One region of the Bacillus sp. JZ105 genome, then DNA from elsewhere that is predicted to be linked to it. Evidence: a T-box and tRNA genes for the amino acid it is inferred to sense, from the RefSeq annotation. Region 1 holds a T-box; the other holds one or more tRNA genes.
What was found. A T-box is a leader RNA that pairs with one kind of tRNA and senses whether it is charged. The one in region 1 lies ahead of tyrS (tyrosine--tRNA ligase), so its partner is inferred to be a tRNA-Tyr.

Region 1 (10,743 bases):
ATAGGGTTGCCCATTCTTCTTACGCTTTTTCATTTTAACCCGGCATTGCCACTGGTTTTTCTGCATGATACGTTGAACAGTTTTATGGTTAATACGCATTCCCACTTTTAGTATGGCTGTAATTTTTCGGTATCCATATCGATACTTGTGCTCTCGGCACAACGTGCCGATTTGTTTCTCTAGTTGTCTTTTAGAATGATTCTGAGTCAGATTCTTTTTCCATCTATAGAACGAAGCGCGTGAGATGCCTAAATGGACACAGATGTCCTGTACTGTCATCTTTTTGCGCAATTCTTCTACCAGTTTGATTGACGTTTCCTTATCAACTTCCTTTCCAATTCGTTGTACTTTTTTAAAACTTCATTCTGTTGACTCAGATAGCGATTTTCTGCCCGCAGTCTCTCTAATTCGGAAGAGTACTCGGGACCCTTTCCATAGGTATATTGTTTTCCAACAGGCTGTTCGAACCGGTGTGTATCCCCAGCCTTATGCCACCTCACCCATGTTTGAACCTGCGTTTTATTTTTGATATTCAATTCTTGCATGATCTCTTTCATAGGTACGCCTGCCAATCTCATGTCTACAGCCTTCTGTTTGACTTCAACCGGATAACTCACTCTTGTCCCCATAGAAAAACACCTCCATGTTTTATATCGGATCACAACGATCCGTTTTCAAACTTGAAGGTGTTTTTTATTTGTCTCATCTTATGGGGTCAGTCCCAGCGGCTGACGTTTTTTTTATAAAAAAGGTTTACTTGAACAAAAAGTATGCTATAATCTTACATACGATACTTTACCGCTTAAAAGCGTTTTGGTGATAAAGAAAATTTTCGTGACAATTCCGAAATCTTTGTTTATAATAAACCCTATCATGCAAGAATGAAAAAATAAAAAGCGAGAGCAGGCAGAGGAAAGGATGACAAAAATGAGCAACAATGAACTAGAAAAATTGAGGCAGCAAGCAGATGAACTAAATCTTCAAATTCTAAAACTGATCAATGAAAGAGGAAACATTGTCAAAGAAATTGGAAAAGCGAAAGAAGCGCAAGGTGTCAACCGTTATGATCCTGTCAGAGAGCGCACAATGCTGAACCAAATTCTTGAAGAAAATGATGGGCCATTTGAAAACTCAACAATTCAGCATATTTTCAAAGAGATTTTCAAAGCAGGTCTAGAGCTTCAAGAAGATGACCACAGCAAAGCACTTCTTGTTTCTCGTAAGAAAAAACCAGAAAACACAATCGTGAACATCAATGGGGAAGCGATCGGTGATGGAAAGCAGCGTTTCATCGTTGGACCATGTGCCGTTGAAAGCTACGAGCAAGTCGCAGAAGTAGCGGCAGCAGCGAAACAGCAGGGATTAAAACTACTTCGCGGAGGCGCATTTAAACCTCGCACAAGTCCATACGATTTCCAAGGACTTGGTGTAGATGGTCTAAAGATTCTAAAGCGTGTAGCGGATGAATACGGTCTTGCTGTCATTAGTGAAATTGTCAATCCTGCTCATATTGAAGAAGCGATTGAGCATATCGATGTCATCCAAATTGGGGCACGTAACATGCAAAACTTTGAACTGTTAAAAGAAGCCGGTTCTATGAAGAAACCAGTTCTTTTAAAACGTGGTCTTGCAGCGACCATTTCAGAATTCATCAATGCAGCTGAATACATCATCGCCCAAGGAAATGATCAAATCATCCTTTGCGAGCGTGGTATCCGCACATACGAAACAGCGACAAGAAATACACTAGATATCTCGGCAGTGCCAATCTTGAAACAAGAGACACATTTACCAGTCTTCGTTGACGTGACGCATTCAACTGGACGTAGAGATCTTCTCCTTCCAACAGCAAAAGCAGCTCTTGCGATTGGAGCAGACGGTGTCATGGCAGAAGTACATCCAGATCCATCTGTTGCTCTATCTGATTCAGCGCAGCAAATGGACATTCCACAATTCGAAAAATGGTTAGATGCGTTAAGACCACTTGTCAACATTCACGCATAATCATAGATAGAAACAGCCGCCGGATGACTGCCCGGCGGTTTTTTCATGGGAAAAATACCATGAAGTTTGGGAATGAAAGGAAGAAAGCACATTGCAAGCCCAAAAAGTGCTTGTTCACAATGTTTTCATTTTTAAAATTCGATAGAATCTGCTAAGATCATTGTCATAGCTGGCGTTCTCGATGATTTTTTATGAAATATGATTCAAATTACAGGTAACAAACTGATTAAAGTTTGTTTAATTTAGTTATAAAAAGAAAGGGAACGTTTTCATATGACAAAAAAACGTGTATAATTTCATAAAAGAATGTCATTTTGATGTAGATTGAAAAATTATGTGTCTCTTTTCATCGTTTTAATGACAAATAGGATATTATTTTCCTCGTATCTGACATGTCTCTATCCAATTGGTGAATGCTATAGATATGAAGTGTATTTGAAGGAGTGATTTATGTGAATAATGTTACAATATATGATGTAGCAAGAGAAGCAAATGTAAGTATGGCAACGGTATCACGCGTAGTAAATGGGAATCCAAACGTAAAACCAACAACAAGAAAAAAGGTGCTTGAAGCGATTGATCGCCTTGGCTATCGTCCGAATGCAGTGGCACGAGGCCTTGCAAGTAAAAAAACAACGACAGTTGGGGTCATTATCCCTGATATTTCTAGTATCTTCTATTCAGAATTAGCACGCGGTATTGAAGATATCGCCACGATGTATAAATATAACATTATTTTAAGCAACTCAGATCAAAATACAGATAAAGAGCTTCATTTGTTAAATACGATGCTTGGCAAACAAGTAGACGGAATTGTCTTTATGGGCGGAAACATCACAGATGTGCATGTGGAAGAATTTAAGCGCTCTCCTGTACCGATTGTGCTTGCAGCATCTGTTGAAGAACAGGCTCAAACACCATCTGTTAACATCAACTATGAGCAGGCCATTTATGATTCTGTTCAGCTGTTAGTTGAAAAAGGACATAAACGAATTGCGTTTGTTTCTGGTCCAATGTCAGAGCCAATTAATTCCGTGAGAAAGCTTGCAGGTTATAAGCGTGCGCTTGAAGAAGCGGGTATCGCGTTTGACGATGCACTTGTCGCTGAAGGCGATTACTCTTATGATTCTGGAATTGAAGCACTTGCTCATCTGCTTGAGCAGTCTGACAAACCGACAGCTGTTATCGCAGCTACAGATGAAATGGCGCTAGGTGTTATTCACGGAGCACAAGACAGAGGGGTCTCCATTCCTGAAGATTTAGAAGTGATTGGCTTTGATAATACAAGACTTTCTCTCATGGTGCGTCCTCAGCTGACAACAGTTGTTCAGCCGACATATGATATTGGTGCTGTTGCCATGAGACTGCTCACAAAACTGATGAACAAAGAACAAGTGGACGATCAAATTGTTGAGCTTCCGCACAGAATTGAAGAAAGACAGTCAACAAAATAAATCAAAAAAGCAGGCTTACCTTATGAGGGAAAGCCTGCTTTTCTTATGCCTTTTTCTTTTCTCTTCTAACAGGCATGAGTGCTTTTTCTACTGTTTGAGCATTCTTTTCTGTGATTTCTGCTTTTCTTGGGATCGGTGGATATAAATCGTCAGGATCTTTCCATGTAGGTGGAAGGGTAACAGGCGATTGCTTATTCCATGCCTGAATCCAGTCCTGAGGGAGCTCATCTGGCGGTGTAATGCCTTTCATTTCAAGCCAAATGCGGCTCCACGCTCTTGGAACGACGCGCCAAATATCATATCCTCCTCCGCCAACAGCGATCCACTTGCCGTCACAGTATTGATGCGCAAGCTCATGAGCAAGTCTAGGAATTTCTTCATATATTTTCATGGTGGCAGATAAATGAGTTAACGGGTCATAGTAGTGTGCATCTGCCCCATTTTGCGTCAAAATCACATCTGGTTTAAAAAAAGCAGCAATCTCAGTCACTGCTGTTCGGTATGCTTCGAGAAACGATTCATCTTCCGTAAATGCATCTAGCGGAATATTATAGGCGTAGCCATAGCCTTTATCGTGGCCTCTTTCCTGTACTTGTCCGGTTCCAGGGAACAAGTAGCGTCCCGTTTCATGAATGGAGACTGTACATACCTCTGGGTCGTCATAAAAGCTGAACTGGACACCATCGCCGTGATGAGCATCCGTATCAATATATAAAATTCTAGCGCCATATGTCTTTTGAATATATTGAATCGCTACAGAGCTGTCATTATAAATACAAAAGCCAGATGCACGCCCTTTGAATCCGTGATGAAGCCCGCCGCCAAGATTGAGGGCATGCTGCGAATGACCGAGCATCACTTGGTCAACCGCTGTTAATGTTCCGCCAACAAGGAGAGATGCCGCCTCATGCATGCCTGCGAACATTGGTGTATCTTCAGTGCCAAGACCATAGCGTTCACCCTCTGCTGTAGACAGCTTTCCTTCACTTGCCCGCTGCACAGCCTGGATATAATCTGCTGTATGGACGAGCTTTAATTCCTCCAGAGTAGCCATACGCGGTGCGACGATTTCATCCTCTGTTAACGCCTTCATTTTTTGAAGAAGATCATAAGTTAAGTAGACCCGAAGCTGATTGAAGGGATGATCTTGGTTAAATTGGTACGTTTGAAAAGATGGTGAAAAAACAAAGGTCGCTTCCTTCATTTGATCGTCTGCTCCATAGGCCAGAGCACTTTATAGCCTTTTGCGCGAATCAGCTTCGTCACATGATCTGCATGAATGGTTTGAAGGCGGAAGACGAGCACTTTAGATGCCTCATTGGCATGCGGGTACACAAGCACACTCAGCAATTGAATATGCTGCTCCTTTAAAATGGCCGTAATGTCTGCGAGGCCTTCTGTCATCTGCTCGACTTCAACCTCTAAGTGCGACCCAGGCTGATCTGCACCTGTCAGTCTTACAAACGTACGAAGCAGATCTGTTTTTGTGATAATGCCTACAAGCTTGCCGCGTCTCACCACTGGAAGACAGCCAATTCCGTGCTCAAAAAAGACACTTGATATCTCCTCAACGAAATCAAGCGGGTGAGCCGTAATCGTCTCTAATACCATGATCTCTTCTACCGGCCGCTGAATAAAGAGCTTCCTTTTCTCTGTTTCAAAAATACTTGGACTGGCATTTTTAATATCCCGGTCTGTCACCATCCCAATGACAGATCCTTGATCAGATACGATCGGAATATGCCGGATGTGGTGTGCACTCATTTTTTGAATGGCCTCTTCAATCGTATCGGTTTTTCGCAGCGTGATCACATCACGCTCCATAATTTGTTCAATCATCATTGTTTACCAATCCCCTTTGCCAAAAAAACGAATTGAACGTTAATACATAAAGCGCTGATGGAAGCGAAGACGATCGAAACGCTCGATCGAATCAGGACTCACATGTTTCCCAATTCTGGCCATTAAACAATTGGCTGGATGTGAGCTAATCTCTGGCTCGTCTGTTGCAAACCAGACAAGACCGCCTGCGTTCATCATTTTCTCCATCATTTTGCGGTACTCCCAAACGTTTTTCTTTGTCCCCTTTAAATCCCAATGCCAGTAATATTCAGTTGTAATGATGATGTAATTCTCCATTTGCTCATCCATCATGCTCACATCAAGCAAATGCTTGCCAAGTGAGCATCCTCTAAATGGAGGAGCGACCTCAATCGCGCCAAGCTCAATTAAATTATCCATTTTGCCCTCTGACCAGCGCTCAAGTGGATCAGGATACAAATACGTGACATAGCCTACGACAAGCTCATTCGCTCTTGCAATGATAATACGTCCTTCTGGAAGATCTGCTATTTCAACAAGTGCTTGTTTCTGTTCCTCAGGCGTGCGAAATGCCGTTAGTCCTTCATGAAACGTATAGTTCGCAAGCGCTGATGCAGGTACCGGTCCTTCAATCAGGATGGAACCTGTTTCTCGCTCAATGGTTTTTGAATAATAAGTTTTAGGATGCTCCACGTATCCACCGCCCCTAATTCTAGTGAGTCGTCTCTATTCTATCTTAAATCTTGCAATAATTAAAACGGTTTCATCAGAAGTTTTTTAAAAATTGAGAAAAAAAGTCATCTATACTATAATGGTCATTGTAAACGTATGCAAAGGGGGACTGTTTGATGAAATTGGAAACGCTACCATCAGTAAAAGGGGATTATCATTTAAATGATTATGAGCAGGCATACAAAGATTTTTCATGGGAGGAAGCTAGAAAAAACTTCTCCTGGTATGAAACAGGAAAAATAAATGCAGCCTATGAAGCGATTGACAGACATGCGGACTCGTTTCGTCAGAACAAGGTGGCGCTTCACTACAAAGATTCACAGCGGGATGAAAAGTATACGTTCAGGGATATGAAAATCAACACAAACAAAGCGGGAAATCTATTCAGAGAAAAGGCACATGTAGAAAAAGGGGATCGCGTGTTTATCTTTATGCCAAGATCACCTGAGCTCTATTTTCTTCTGCTTGGTGCAGTTAAAATTGGAGCGATCGTTGGCCCGTTATTTGAGGCATTTATGGAAGGTGCTGTCAAAGACCGTTTAGAGAATAGCGAGGCAAAGGTGATCGTGACAACACCTGATCTGCTTGAGCGAATTCCATTTGCAGAGCTTCCGAAGCTTGAATCTGTCGTCATTGTCGGCGGTGAAAACGAAGACGTCGATGGTGTGCGGACAATTCACTATGAAAAGGCGTTTGAGGAGGCAGCAAAGGAGCTTGAGATTGAATGGATGGATGAAAAAGACGGCTTCCTGCTTCATTACACATCAGGATCTACTGGTACGCCAAAAGGAGTGCTTCATGTCCATGGTGCAATGGTCCAGCAAGGCCAGACTGGTAAATGGGTGCTTGACTTGAAAGAGGATGACGTTTACTGGTGTACAGCTGATCCAGGCTGGGTTACAGGCACAGTGTACGGTATTTTTTCACCGTGGTTAAATGGGGCGACGAATGTGATTTTAGGCGGCCGATTTAATCCTGATACGTGGTATGAAACCATTGAATCACTCGGTGTAACTGTTTGGTACAGTGCCCCGACCGCCTTTAGAATGCTCATGGGGGCAGGGGATGATCTCATTCAAAAATATGACCTCAGCTCGCTCCGCCATGTTTTAAGTGTGGGAGAGCCGCTTAACCCAGAAGTCATCCGCTGGGGAGATGCTGTTTTTGGCAAGAGAATTCACGACACTTGGTGGATGACAGAAACGGGTGCACAGCTGATTTGTAATTATCCATGCATGGACATCAAGCCAGGCTCGATGGGAAAACCGATTCCAGGCGTAGAAGCTGCTATTGTTGATAATGCAGGAAATGAACTTCCTCCATACCGGATGGGCAACCTTGCGATTAAAAAAGGCTGGCCTTCTATGATGCATACGATCTGGAACAATCCTGAAAAATATGAATCTTACTTTATGCCGGGAGATTGGTATGTTTCAGGAGATTCAGCTTATATGGACGAAGACGGATACTTTTGGTTCCAGGGACGTGTCGATGATGTCATCATGACGTCAGGAGAGCGGGTCGGTCCATTTGAGGTGGAAAGTAAACTGGTTGAACATCCAGCTATTGCGGAGGCTGGTGTCATAGGAAAGCCAGATCCAGTCCGCGGTGAAATTATTAAAGCATTTATAGCGCTTAGAAGCGGGTATGAGCCGACAGATGAGCTGAAAGAAGAGATTCGTACGTTTGTGAAAAAAGGACTCGCAGCCCATGCGGCACCGCGGGAAATTGAGTTTAAAGACAAACTGCCGAAAACGAGAAGCGGAAAAATTATGAGACGTGTGCTAAAGGCGTGGGAGCTGAATTTACCTGCTGGCGACCTTTCGACAATGGAAGATTAAATTTTTTCATCAGTTGACTTGATATCAAAAGTGTGTTAAAAATGACATTAGTTGAATATGAAAAGGTTTTGACTGAGATTCAGTAGAATGATCTTTCCCTGTTGAAGAGAGCTGACGGCTGGTGCGAGTCAGTGCAAAGAGATATTCGAATTACCCTCACGAACCGCTTTTACGAAAAGGAGCATGCCCTGATTAGTGAAAGAACGGATCTGTCCGTTATCAGTGTAAGTGAAAAGACGAGATTTTTTGTCTTTTAAGCAGGGTGGTACCGCGATATATATCGTCCCTTCGTTCATTCGAAGGGGCGTTTTTTATGTTGAATTGTAAAAAAAGGAGATTTGGATATGAGTCAATTGATGGAAGAGCTTTTGTTCAGAGGATTAATCCAGCAGCAAACAGATGAAGAAGGTTTAACAAAATTATTAGCAGAAGAGAAAATCAAGCTATACTCCGGCTTTGATCCGACAGCGGACAGCTTACACATTGGTCATCTATTGCCAATTTTAACATTACGCAGATTCCAAGAAGCAGGTCATCATCCGATTGCTCTTGTTGGCGGCGCAACTGGACTCATTGGCGACCCTAGCTTCAAAAAAGCAGAACGTTCACTCAACCCAGCAGAAATCGTAGAACAGTGGACAGAGAAAATCAAAGGACAGCTGTCTCAATTTCTTGATTTTGAAGCAGGCGAGAACCCAGCTGTCATCGTGAATAACTACGACTGGATCAGCCAAATGAATGTCATCACGTTCCTTCGTGATATTGGAAAGAACTTCGGTGTAAACTTCATGCTGGCAAAAGATATCGTGAGCTCACGTATCGAAACAGGGATTTCTTACACAGAATTCAGCTACGTCATCCTGCAGTCTTTAGACTTTTTAAACCTTTACAGAAATGAAAATTGTAAGCTGCAAATCGGCGGAAGTGACCAGTGGGGAAATATCACATCTGGACTTGAGCTGATCCGTAAGTCTGAAGCAGAAGGGGCAAAAGCATTTGGTCTGACGATGCCGCTTGTCACAAAAGCAGACGGCACAAAGTTTGGTAAAACAGAAGGCGGCGCCATCTGGTTAGATAAAGAAAAAACGTCTCCATATGAGTTCTACCAATTCTGGATCAACACAGATGACCGTGATGTCGTGAAATACTTAAAATACTTTACGTTCTTATCAAAAGAAGAGATCGCATCGTACGAAGAAAAAGTGCAAACAGCACCTGAAAAGCGTGAAGCGCAGCGCCGTCTAGCAGAGGAAGTGACAACACTTGTACATGGCCGTGAATCACTAGAACAGGCTGTCAACATCTCAAATGCACTATTTAAAGGCGACATCAAATCTCTTACAGCTGAAGAAGTGAAAGTAGGCTTTAAGGATGTTCCATCAATGGAGAAAAGCAGTACAGAAGAATTAACACTAGTCGATATCCTTGTCGAATCAAAGCTGTCTCCATCAAAGCGTCAAGCACGTGAAGATATCACAAATGGTGCTGTCTCCATTAACGGAGAGAGACAAACAGATAAAGATTATGTTCTTTCAGCTGACGACCGAATTGAAAACCAATTCACTGTTTTAAGAAGAGGGAAAAAGAAATACTTCCTCGTGACGTATAAATAAATCTTTATGAAACAGTAAACATCATGGAAAAGCACCTCAAATGTTCGTATACATTGAGGTGCTTTTCTTTTTTATGTAGAAGTAGCTCATTCGTCTGCTTCTTGTTCAAGGAGTAAATCTTTGTTTGTATAAGCATGTTCTACCTTACAAATTCGGGTTGTATAGGATTCATACCAATCTTTTTTCCCCTTTTTTTGAACACGCTGATGTGACGCTGATGTGCTGTATGTGCTTTCCATTCTTTGATGGATTCTAATGAATCCCAGTAAGAGACAGTGATTCCAACATCATGTTCATCTCGTACACTTTCTATTCCAAGAAACCCGTCTAGGTTTTTCACTAATTCTTCCATTTTTTGAGCAGCTGCAGTGTATTCTTTTTGCTCGACATTTGTTCGTTTTGATGTAAAAATCACGGCATAGTAGGGGGAGCAGGGGTTTGAGTAAATAGCATCTAAGAGAACCTCCTTTGTCTATTGATATGATATATGAAAGAAAGAAGGTCTCGTAGTCTTTTTGTTTTAATTTAAAAAAGTCCAAGGTGCTTTTTGATTATTTATATTTTTGTAAAATCATCTCATAAACATTACCTTGTTCACTTTTCTGACATATTTTTCTTGTATAAAATAGAGTCGTATAAGATGAATAAGGGGGAATGAAAGTGATGTTTGTTAAGAAAAGGAGTTTGCAAATTCTCATTGCGCTTGCATTGGTGATTGGTTCAATGGCTTTTATCCAGCCGAAAGAGGTAGAGGCAGCTGAACATAATCCGGTTGTGATGGTGCACGGCATTGGCGGTGCCTCTTATAACTTTTTTTCTATTAAAAATTACTTGGCCACACAAGGCTGGGATCGAAACCAATTATATGCTATTGATTTCATAGACAAAACAGGAAATAACCGCAACAATGGTCCGCGCCTATCGAGATTCGTCAAAGATGTGTTAGACAAAACGGGTGCCAAAAAAGTAGATATTGTGGCTCATAGTATGGGCGGAGCGAACACATTATACTATATTAAGAATCTAGATGGCGGCGATAAAATTGAAAACGTTGTCACAATTGGTGGAGCAAACGGACTCGTTTCAAGCAGAGCATTACCAGGCACAGATCCAAATCAAAAAATTCTTTACACATCTGTCTACAGCTCAGCTGATCTCATCGTCGTCAACAGCCTCTCTCGTTTAATTGGCGCAAGAAACGTTCTGATCCATGGTGTTGGCCATATCGGTCTATTAACCTCAAGCCAAGTGAAAGGCTATATTAAAGAAGGACTGAAC
Region 2 (10,743 bases), 1.2 Mb from region 1:
CCTTTGATAGATGGAGGTTTTTTCTATGATTTAATAGATGAGATATTTTTTTCGCTTCTTTTCGAATGTTTTAAGGTCGTGATGATAGCGTTTCATAATGTGTTTGACGGAAGTTCCTTTATTGATTTCTTCTTTCATCCAGCCATTCCCGATGAGTTTGTCAAAGCTGCCTGTTTGAAGAAACTGAAAGTCATTAGGGTATAAATCATGTATTGCTTTGATAATGGATAACCCCGTTTTCACTGCTTCGAAGGATGAGCGGTCTGTGACGTATAACTGCACACCGTGAGATAGTGTACCGGCATGTTTAGAAAATGTGGGGGTGAATGACACAGGTCTAAATTGAACGCCTTTTAGTTTTAGCTGATTTAAATGATCTGCCAGCTCGCTGCTATTGATATATGGTGCACCAATGAGCTCGAATGGTTTTGTCGTTCCTCTGCCTTCAGAGACATTTGTGCCTTCAATTAATCCTGTGGCAGGATATACAAAGGTACTATCCACTGTTGGCATGTTAGGAGAAGGAAGGACGAACGGCAGCTTTGTATCATCGAATGTCATGGACCGCTTCCAATTTTTCATTTTGATGACTGTTACATCAGCATTGATATGAAACTCTTTGTTAAACAGGTTTGCAAGCTCACCAGTGGTCATTCCATGTCTTAATGGGATTGGATAGAGCCCTACAAATGAGGCGTGTTCAGGCTCTAAAACAGGTCCTTCTACTTTTAGTCCGCCAATGGGATTTGGGCGGTCTAGGACAACAAAGGGAATGTTGTTTTCTTTAGCGGCTTCCATCGCATAGGCCATTGTGTAAATATAGGTGTAATAACGAGCACCAACGTCTTGAATATCAAACAGCAGGACATCTACATTTTTCAGCATTTCAGGAGTTGGTTTTCTTGTTTTTCCATAAAGAGAGTAAACAGGAAGACCTGTTTTTTCATCGGTATAGGATTCGACGCCTTCTCCTGCTTGTGCATCGCCGCGTACGCCGTGTTCAGGTCCATATAAAGCAGTGAGCTTGATATTTGGATGTTCAAATAGGAGATCGACACTGCTTTTCATATTTGCATCAATGCCAGTCGGATTGGTAATGAGACCAACTCTTTTCCCTTTTAGCCATGAAAGGTTGCTTGAGAGAAGTGTTTCAATCCCTGTTTTGACTGCTGCTTTTTTTCCTTTTGTATCTGTTCGTTCTTCTGCGGGAGAGGCGGCGGTCAATGTGCTCATCATGAGAAAGCTTGCGAGTATGAAACTGACTGTTTTCTTCAAGAGAATCCCTCCTATTTGATCTGTTTCCCTTTCAAGTTGAGGCCATAGCCGAATGGGTAAAGGGTTTGATTTGGATGAGTGACAGATGGGATATCAACTGGCAGTTTCCCTTTAGGTGATGCAGCTCCAAATATCACTTCTAGTCCAGCAGGAATATTTGGCTGATTGAATTGTCCGTTTGAGTAGCCTTTAAAACCGTACACAGCTAGTAAGGCATCGGCTTCTTCAAAATTTGCCGCATCATAAGGATTTCTAAGACTCATGATGACCATTTTTTTGTTTTGTGCTGCTGCTTCTTTCATGACAGCACGAGGGAAGGCAGTAGCCCATTTTTTCGGATCCTGGACATTGTCATCAATTACGCCATCATTCACAGCTGGATCATTTTGGACAACGTAAGAGCCAGTGATGACATAGTCAGCTTCTTGAATCAGTTTGGCTGTATCTTTGGTGAACGTTTTATCCGCAAAAGCATATGACTGGATGCGTACAGGCTTGATCTTTTTTTGTTTCATGAGAGATTCGAGTGTGACAGACATTGCTTTTGTCTGATCTTCATAAGGTGCCATGACCACGATTTTGTCATTCTTTTTAGGCTTGAAAGGTAAGGTCTTTTTGTTGTTTTTAAGCAGGGTGATTCCTTCACGTGCCATTTTTTGTTCTGCTTTAAGGTGCGACTTTTTCCCGACGACTTGAGTGGCTTTTTTGATTTTTTTCTCAAGACTGATTGGTTTTTTGGAGGAAATAATGCCGCGTTTGATTTTCAATTGAAGAATTTTTTCGACAGATTCGTTAATCTGAGATATCGGAATCTCTTTCTTTAAAATCGCTTGTTTGACAGCATTGAATACATTCTCTAGGTTTTTCTCTGTTTTTAATGAGGTGACTGGTGCTGGCATGAGAGCGATGTCGACACCTGCTTTAATGGCCATCACTACGGCTTCTTCCTGTCCGAAATTATCTGCAATCGCTTTCATATTTAGAGCGTCTGTCACAACAACACCGTGAAAGCCCATCTCTTCTTTTAATAAGTTTGTGATGACTTTTTTTGATAAGGTTGCTGGAACCATGATGTCCTCGCCATCTTTTTTGCTTCGATACGTTGTGTCATCAATGGCAGGAAATTGCACATGAGCGGTCATGACCATATCTGCACCAGCATTGATCGCTTGTTGGAACGGATATAGCTCAACCTTTTTTAAACGATCTAGGTCATGCTCTACGAGCGGCAAGCCGTAGTGACTATCGACGGCTGTATCACCATGTCCCGGGAAATGTTTTAGTGTAGAAATGGTCTTTTCCTTTTGAAGTCCTTTCATGGTTTGAAGGCCAAGTCTAGAGACAAGAGCAGGATCAGAGCTAAAGGAACGGACACCAATGACGGGGTTGTTTGGGTTATTATTCACATCAAGCACAGGAGAGAAGTTTGTATTGATGCCTAAGGCGTTTAATTCTTTTCCGATGATTTTTCCTGTGTCATATGCATTTTTTTTGCTTCTAGAGGCACCAATCGACATATTTCCTGGGAAATGTGTTCCCTTTTGTAACCTTGTGACGATTCCGCCTTCTTGATCAATGGAAATGAGTAAAGGAATGTTTGGTGATGCTTTTTGAAATTCATGGGTGAGTTTCACGGTTTGTTCCGTATCAACGACATTTTCGGCAAACAAGATGACACCGCCTAGATGATATTTTTCTACAAGATGAGATACTTCGTTATTCATCTTTGTGAAGCCTGTAGGTGCGGATTCATCTTTTGTTTGCCAATTGCGAAAGTCCGGCATGAGCATTTGACCTATCTTTTCATCCAGTGACATGTCTTGAACCATTTGTTTAGCGGTTGGCAGAGAGGCAGAGCTAACCTTTTCCGTTGGAATGGAAGAGGTTAGCAGGGCTAAAACCAGTGCAGCGGGGAAGAGAGCTTTCAACATCGAATTCCTCCTTTTACTGAAAAGATTCGTAGATTGCGGTCATGATGCTTCCATAAGTACCAGTTGGGAACAGGTCGCCTTCAAATTGATTAGGATTTGTTTCTGGTGAAACAACGGGTGAATGTTTCTTATTCGTCAGCAACACGACACCTAAATTGTGTTTAGGATCAATCAACGTCATTGTGCCGGTCCAGCCAGTATGCCCATAGGCTTCGTTACTTGCATATTTTCCAAACATCCATTCCATGTCAGTATGACCGTTTTTTCGCCAGCCTAGCCCGTAAGTTGGGTTCGTATCAGATGAGGCTGTAAAGAGATCGATAGAAGCCTGATCAAAAATGGTTGTTTTTCCATAGCCTCCTTTATTAAGCATCAGCTGAAGCAGCACGGCCATATCTGAGGTGTTCGAGAAAAGTCCAGCGTGGCCGGAGATACCTGCCATTGAGTAATATGCTTTCTCGTCGTGTACTTCACCTAGCAGGGTGTACCGTCGGATGTTTTCAAAATCGATGACACCGTCTCGTGCATTGCCTAAACGTTCCGTTGCTGCAAAATGCTTCGGCTTGAACCCTTTTTGCAGCGGATTGAACATTGTATGTTTGAGACCTAGCGGCCGATAAATTGTTGACTCGACATATTGATCAAGAGGCATGCCTGTTTTCTTTTCGATGATCATGCCTAGCAGCATGTAATCAATGTCACTGTAAATGTGCTGGGTACCTGGCTTGTATTGCAGCGGTACCTTTGGCAGCCATTTCATCGTTGTTTTTCTGTCTTGAGAATAAAAAGTGCCAGCTGATTCTTTGCTATAAAATAAGACACTGGAAGGGAGACCCGCAGAATGGGTGAGAAGATCTTTTACCCGAAGCTGGTCTTTACCGGTTACCTTTGCATCAGGTTCATCCTGAAAATCTGGAAGGATGGTCTGTATTTTTTCGTTGACATCAAGTTTTTTCTCGTAGACAAGCTTTTGCAGGGCATAATTGGTCGCATACATTTTTGTATTGGATGCCAAATCGAATAGTGTATCTTTTTTCATTTTTTTATACGATTTGAGTTCTGTTGTGCCATCGTATTTTTGCCGGTAGCCATAGGCTTTTTGATGGACCATCTTTCCGTCCTTGATAATGATGAGAGCGGCTCCTGGAAATCCTGCTTTGATGTCATTTTGAATCATTTGATCAACCTTCCTCAGCTGCCTGGAAGAAACACCTGCTTGTTCCGGTCGTTTTGCTTTTTTTAAAACGGGATATTCTTCAGGAGCTGTTTTAGACAAAGACGATACAGGATGGGAGCTAGTTGCAAATGTTTGTACTGGTAACCCAAGGAGCATGAACAGACATGTGATCAAAAGAAAACATTTCTTCAAGGTCTAGTCCTCCTTATTGATTGTGATCCTCGAATTCAACAGCCATATCATCATGAAATCCAAATAAGTATGTGAAGAAAAAACCAGCAACATATGCGATAAATAATCCAATTAAGTAAAGAAGCATTTGATGTGTGTGAACAATAAAGGTTAATGGAAGACCGGATACCCCGATGGCTTTCGTCGCAATTTGGAAGTAGGCTTGAAATGCGCCGCCGATTCCTGCACCAAGACAAGCGGTGAGAAATGGTCGTCCCAGCGGGAGTGTGACACCAAAAATGAGTGGTTCGCCAATGCCCAGCATCCCTGAAGGAAGTCCGCCAGCAATGGCTCTTTTGAGTTTTTTCTTTTTTGTTTTCATATAAATGGCGAATGCAGCGCCGACCTGTCCTGCACCGCCCATAGCGAGAATTGGCAGAAGCGGGTCATCTCCAATTGAATTGATGAGTTCCATATGAATCGGTGTCAGCCCTTGGTGAAGTCCTGTTACAACAAGTGGGAGGAAGGTAGCACCAAGAACAAATCCTGCGAAAATTCCGCCCATATTCAATAGATAAGTCAGTCCTGAGGTGATGGCATCAGATATAAATCCGCCGACTGGCATGAAGACAACGTACGTGAAAATGCCTGTAATGAGCAGTGTGATGGTTGGTGTGACGATGATATCAAGTGATTGCGGGACGAAGCGTCTAATTCGGGTTTCCACAAGTGCCATAAAGATGGCGGCTAGAAGAACACCGATGAGTCCGCCTCTGCCTGGTAGAATATTTGTGCCAAATAACATAATGTCTGCGGAGGCTGGGTTAATAATAAGGATACCAGCTAATGCGCCTAATGCAGGAGAGCCTCCAAATTCCTTTGCGGCATTTGTTCCGACTAATATCCCGAGATAAGCGAAAAGGCCAGACCCTATAACCGTTAAAATAATCGCAGCTTGAGATTTTTCGTCAAGCCAGCCTGCTTGCACGATTGCTTTTGTTATCCCGGTAATCAGACCTGAGGCAACTAGTGCCGGAATAATTGGAATGAAAATGCTGGCAATCCGCCGTAAGAACAGCTTGAACGGTGTACGGTTCTTTTGTGAAATGGCTTGCTTGTTTTTTTGTGCTTCGTTGTTTAAATCATAAGAGCCAGAGGCATTTAGCAGCTCTTCAAACGCACTGGATACTTGGTTGACAACGCCAGTGCCTAAAATGATTTGAAGCGTTTCTGCTTCGACGACGCCAATGACGCCATCGAGTTCTTTGATTGCTGTGACGTGAACTTTTTCATTGTCCATCGGTGTAATTCGGAGCCTTGTCATACAATGTGTATGGGAAGAGATATTTTCAGAACCACCACAGAGTGAAAGAATGTCTTTCGCCAACTGCTGATATTTCTTTTGATGACTCATGTTGAATCCCCCTTTGATTTTCGTTTCATGGAGCGGATGGCTTGCCTTGTTTTGTCAATATATTGGGCTGTCTCTTCATATTGACGAGAAGCTAAACTGAGGAACAAGACATCAATTAAGTAGAGCTGTGCCATTCTAGAGGAAGTGGCAGCACTGCGAAAAGGTGCTTCATTGGAACCGGACGTCGATAGGTGAACATCACATAAAGCAGAAACGCTTGTATGACCTGGATGTGTTAAAGCAATGGTTTTCACTTGATTGTCTTTTGCGAGCTGAAGGGCTTGAATGATGTCTAACGTTTCTCCTGAAAAGGAGATCCCAAACACAATGTCATTCTCACCCGCATTTGCAATGACCGTAGATGCAATGTGCATGTCAGTGAAGGCTGTTGCTGCATAGTTAATTCTGAGAAATTTCTGCTGGGCATCAGCTGCGACGATGCCAGATGCACCAACACCGATAAAATGAATTTGGTTTGCATGCAGCAGTAATTGAACAGCCTTTTCTAAAGCATCTGCATTTAAAATAGAAGCGGTGTCCTTAATCGATTGAATCGAGTTTCCTGCTGTTTTTTGAATAATGGATTGAAGCGGTTCATCTTGTTCGATATCTCTGTAGCCTTGTTTATCGTCATGTATCAAGTCTCCAGCGATCCGCATTTTTAAATCTTGATAGCCATCCAGCCCGAGAGATTTACAAAGGCGGATGACTGCAGAGCTGCTTGCGCCGGCTGCCTGACTAATTTCATGTACTGTGCTTTTAATGACTTTGTCAGGATGGGCAAGGATATAGTCTGCAATGATTTTTTCAGATTGGGGAAGCTTTGATTTGATTGTGTGTAGTAGGGTAAGTCCACCTGCTGACATGAGCTCTGCCTCCTTTAGGACTGATAACGTGAGATCGCTTTGTCAATATGGCCATTCGTTTTGTTAAGTAAATCTTTGGCTGTTTTCTTGTCTGTGTTTGTTTGGAGCATGACGATGGCCGTTTTGACTTCTAAGTCTGCTGCTTCAAGAGTCTTTACGGCTTGTTCGTAGGAAGCATTTGTCACATGTTGAATGATGGTGATGGCGCGTTCTTTTAATTTATGATTGCTGACTTTTACATCAACCATCAAGTTTTCATATACTTTGCCTTGTCTGATCATGACTGAGGTGGAAAGCATATTTAAAATCATTTTATGAGCGGATGCTGCTTTCATTCTTGTTGACCCAGTGATGGCTTCTGGTCCTACAATAACCTCAATGGCGCAATCTGCAAGCTCGCTAATTTCTGCTTGTTCATTGCAGCTGAGGGCTACTGTTTTCGCTCCAATTGACTTTGCGTAGTTTAAAGCGCCGATGATATAAGGTGTTCTGCCGCTTGCGGCAATACCGACGACTGTATCTTTTGATGTCAGGTGGATGTGTACTAAATCCTGTTTGCCGGCTTCTTCACTGTCTTCCACATCTTCGGCAGCTTGAGAAAAAGCTGAGTCTCCGCCTGCCATGATGCCTACAATGACATCAGGTGAGACGCTATAGGTTGGGGGACATTCGACAGCATCCATTACGCCGATTCTGCCGCTTGTTCCGGCGCCTAAATAAACGAGTCTGCCTCCATTTGAGATGGATTCATAAGCAAAGTCACTTGCTGTTTTGACATGTGGAAGTACAAGGTTGACTGCTTGAGCGACCTTCATATCTTCTTCATTGATCATCTGGAGTATTTCAAGCGGATCCGCTTGGGAAATTCCCATTGTGTTGGGGTTTCTTGATTCTGTTGTCAAAGAACGCAGTTGAGATGGCTGCATGTGACATACCTCCTTATTTCTTCATTTTCAGTATATTGAGTATGATATGAAATTTCAATATTATATTTGAATATTGAAATTATATTTCAGTCGAAATGTTGAACGAATAGGGAGTAAATAGTTAGAAAATAAAAAAAATAAAAATCCCCTTTACAAAAGGGGGACAACCTGTATATAATAACTTTTGTCAGCTTCACGGAAACAACAAACTTGACAAACTGGCCCGTTGGTCAAGCGGTTAAGACACCGCCCTTTCACGGCGGTAACACGGGTTCGAATCCCGTACGGGTCACCATGATGTGGAGGATTAGCTCAGCTGGGAGAGCATCTGCCTTACAAGCAGAGGGTCGGCGGTTCGAGCCCGTCATCCTCCACCATATGCCGGTGTAGCTCAACTGGTAGAGCAACTGACTTGTAATCAGTAGGTTGGGGGTTCAAGTCCTCTTGCCGGCACTGTTTTTTCTTTATCAATTCCATATGTGGAGGGGTAGCGAAGTGGCTAAACGCGGCGGACTGTAAATCCGCTCCCTCCGGGTTCGGCGGTTCGAATCCGTCCCCCTCCACCATTTTTGGGCTATAGCCAAGCGGTAAGGCAACGGACTTTGACTCCGTCATGCGTTGGTTCGAATCCAGCTAGCCCAGTTAAGACACCTTTTTGAAAAAGGTGTCTTTTTTTATGTTGGCAGAGGGACTGTATAACTATTCAAAATGTTGTCGAGTTGAGTCAGAAGGCATCAAGAAAGTAAAATATAAGCATGAACGGAAAGGGGATGTACATATGGGAGAGCAAAAGCAGGTCACGATTATTGGAGTTCCAATGGATTTGGGTCAAATGAGAAGGGGCGTCGATATGGGGCCGAGTGCGATTCGTTGTGCAGGCGTAAAAGAAAAATTGGAAACGCTCTCATTTGATGTAGAGGATCTTGGAGATATTCCGGTTGAACAAAGAGATGATGAGAAAGGTTTATATACAAGTGAAAAGCTGAAAAATTTGACTGAGAATGCTGGTGCGAATCATCTGCTTGCTGAGAAGGTTGACAGTATTGTGCAATCTGGTTCGTTTCCGCTCATTTTAGGCGGTGATCACAGCATTGCGATTGGCACACTTGCTGGAGTAGCCAAGCATTATGACAACTTAGGTGTCATTTGGTATGATGCACACGGGGATTTGAATACGGAGGAAACCTCTCCTTCTGGAAATATTCATGGCATGCCGCTTGCTGTCAGTCTCGGTTTTGGGCATGAAGATTTAACGAACATTGGCGGTTATTCGCCTAAATTGAAGCCTGAAAATGTCGTTATAATTGGTGCTCGATCTTTAGATGAAGGAGAGCGGGCATTGATTCGAGAGAAAGGCATTAAAGTGTATACGATGCATGAAATTGATCGTTTAGGGATGACAAGGGTGATGGAGGAAGCCATTGCGTATCTAAAGGAAAGAACAGATGGTGTCCATCTGTCGCTTGATTTAGACGGACTAGACCCAGCGGAATGCCCTGGTGTAGGTACTCCGGTAGCAGGCGGCATTAGTTACCGGGAGAGTCATCTCGCAATGGAGCTTTTAGAGGAGGCGGGTATTTTAACGTCTGCTGAATTTGTTGAAGTAAATCCGGTATTAGATGAGAAAAACAAAACCGCAGAAGCGGCAGTTGCATTAATTGGTTCATTAATGGGTGAAAAGCTATTGTAGAGCGGGACTTGTGCCCGTTCTTTTTTTGTTTTGGAAAAATTTAAGGATATGTTAAGGTTTTTACCGGTTGATAAGCGTAACACACTGTCAAAAATTTGTTACACTATTTTTTAGAGGAGAATGAAACCTTTTGGAAAGAGGTTCGTATACATAAAGACCGGTGAAGGCAGAGGTTGAATATACTATGGACACAATGATTAAAAAGAGAATTAAGCAAGTGAAAAAAGGCGACCAGAACGCATTTGCAGACATCGTAGACCTGTATAAAGACAAAATTTATCAGCTGTGCTACCGTATGCTTGGGAATGCACACGAAGCGGAAGATATTGCGCAGGAGGCGTTTATTCGTGCTTATGTGAATATCGAAAGCTTTGATGTGAATCGTAAGTTTTCCACGTGGCTGTACCGCATTGCAACCAACCTGACCATCGACCGTATTCGCAAAAAAAAGCCGGATTATTATTTAGATGCAGAGGTGGCAGGAACAGAAGGATTAAATATGTATTCTCAAATTGCTGCTGATGGCATTTTGCCAGAGGATGAGGTGGTGTCTCTTGAATTATCGAGTACCATTCAGCAAAAAATTTTAAGATTACCCGACAAATATCGTTCGGTCATCGTATTAAAGTATATTGATGAACTCTCGTTAAAAGAAATTAGTGAGATTCTGAATATACCAGTTGGTACGGTGAAAACGAGAATACACAGGGGTAGAGAGGCTCTCCGGAAACAGTTGAGAGACCTTTGAGTGAGGTGATTTTGATGAGCTGTCAGGATAGAATCGTCCAGCTTATGCATCAGTATTTAGACGGGGACATTGAGCCCCAAGACGAAAAAGAATTAAAAAGCCATCTGCAATCGTGTGAGGAGTGCCGTACTCATTTTCAACAAATTGAGAAATCCATCGCGCTAGTGCAGAGTACATCTCATATAGAAGCACCATCTGATTTCACTGCAAAGGTGATGGCAGGTCTTCCAAAGGAGAAAAAGCGTGTGTCGGTTCAAAGATGGATCAAAGCTCACCCGCTGATGGTAGCCGCTGCCCTCTTTCTCATTTTAATGGGAGGCAGTCTGTTTACGAGCTGGAATACCGATCATAATTTCAGTGTGTCAAAGCAGCCGAATCTCGTCGTTGAAAATGATACAGTGACCGTACCTAAAGGGGAAACCGTAAAGGGAGATGTCACTGTCAAAAATGGCAAGCTGATTGTAGAAGGCAAGGTTGATGGAAATGTCACCGTCGTCAATGGGGAACAGTTGACTGCTTCTGCCGGACAAGTCACTGGTCAAATT

Region 2: it has a tRNA-Tyr gene. The T-box ahead of tyrS (tyrosine--tRNA ligase) is inferred to sense a tRNA for this amino acid. The anticodon was not compared.

Annotation. Positions count from the first base shown of each region.
Region 1 is NZ_CP096387.1:2,708,718-2,719,460, reverse strand. Features, by position in the region: one part of gene M1D81_RS13930 (IS3 family transposase) at 1-356, opposite strand, end outside; one part of gene M1D81_RS13930 (IS3 family transposase) at 356-629, opposite strand; gene M1D81_RS13925 (bifunctional 3-deoxy-7-phosphoheptulonate synthase/chorismate mutase) at 928-2,004, shown strand; gene ccpA (catabolite control protein A) at 2,457-3,458, shown strand; gene M1D81_RS13915 (acetoin utilization protein AcuC) at 3,502-4,662, opposite strand; gene M1D81_RS13910 (CBS and ACT domain-containing protein) at 4,659-5,300, opposite strand; gene M1D81_RS13905 (GNAT family N-acetyltransferase) at 5,340-5,972, opposite strand; gene acsA (acetate--CoA ligase) at 6,128-7,852, shown strand; T-box leader at 7,912-8,143, shown strand; gene tyrS (tyrosine--tRNA ligase) at 8,197-9,465, shown strand; gene M1D81_RS13890 (antibiotic biosynthesis monooxygenase family protein) at 9,605-9,817, opposite strand; gene M1D81_RS13885 (esterase/lipase family protein) at 10,189-10,743, shown strand, end outside.
Region 2 is NZ_CP096387.1:173,652-184,394, forward strand. Features, by position in the region: gene M1D81_RS01005 (exo-beta-N-acetylmuramidase NamZ family protein) at 31-1,236, opposite strand; gene M1D81_RS01010 (glycoside hydrolase family 3 protein) at 1,287-3,206, opposite strand; gene pbp4b (penicillin binding protein PBP4B) at 3,220-4,575, opposite strand; gene M1D81_RS01020 (PTS transporter subunit EIIC) at 4,589-5,968, opposite strand; gene M1D81_RS01025 (MurR/RpiR family transcriptional regulator) at 5,965-6,834, opposite strand; gene murQ (N-acetylmuramic acid 6-phosphate etherase) at 6,849-7,760, opposite strand; tRNA gene M1D81_RS01035 (tRNA-Glu) at 7,981-8,055, shown strand; tRNA gene M1D81_RS01040 (tRNA-Val) at 8,062-8,137, shown strand; tRNA gene M1D81_RS01045 (tRNA-Thr) at 8,141-8,213, shown strand; tRNA gene M1D81_RS01050 (tRNA-Tyr) at 8,242-8,326, shown strand; tRNA gene M1D81_RS01055 (tRNA-Gln) at 8,331-8,402, shown strand; gene rocF (arginase) at 8,539-9,450, shown strand; gene sigW (RNA polymerase sigma factor SigW) at 9,635-10,198, shown strand; gene rsiW (anti-sigma-W factor RsiW) at 10,213-10,743, shown strand, end outside.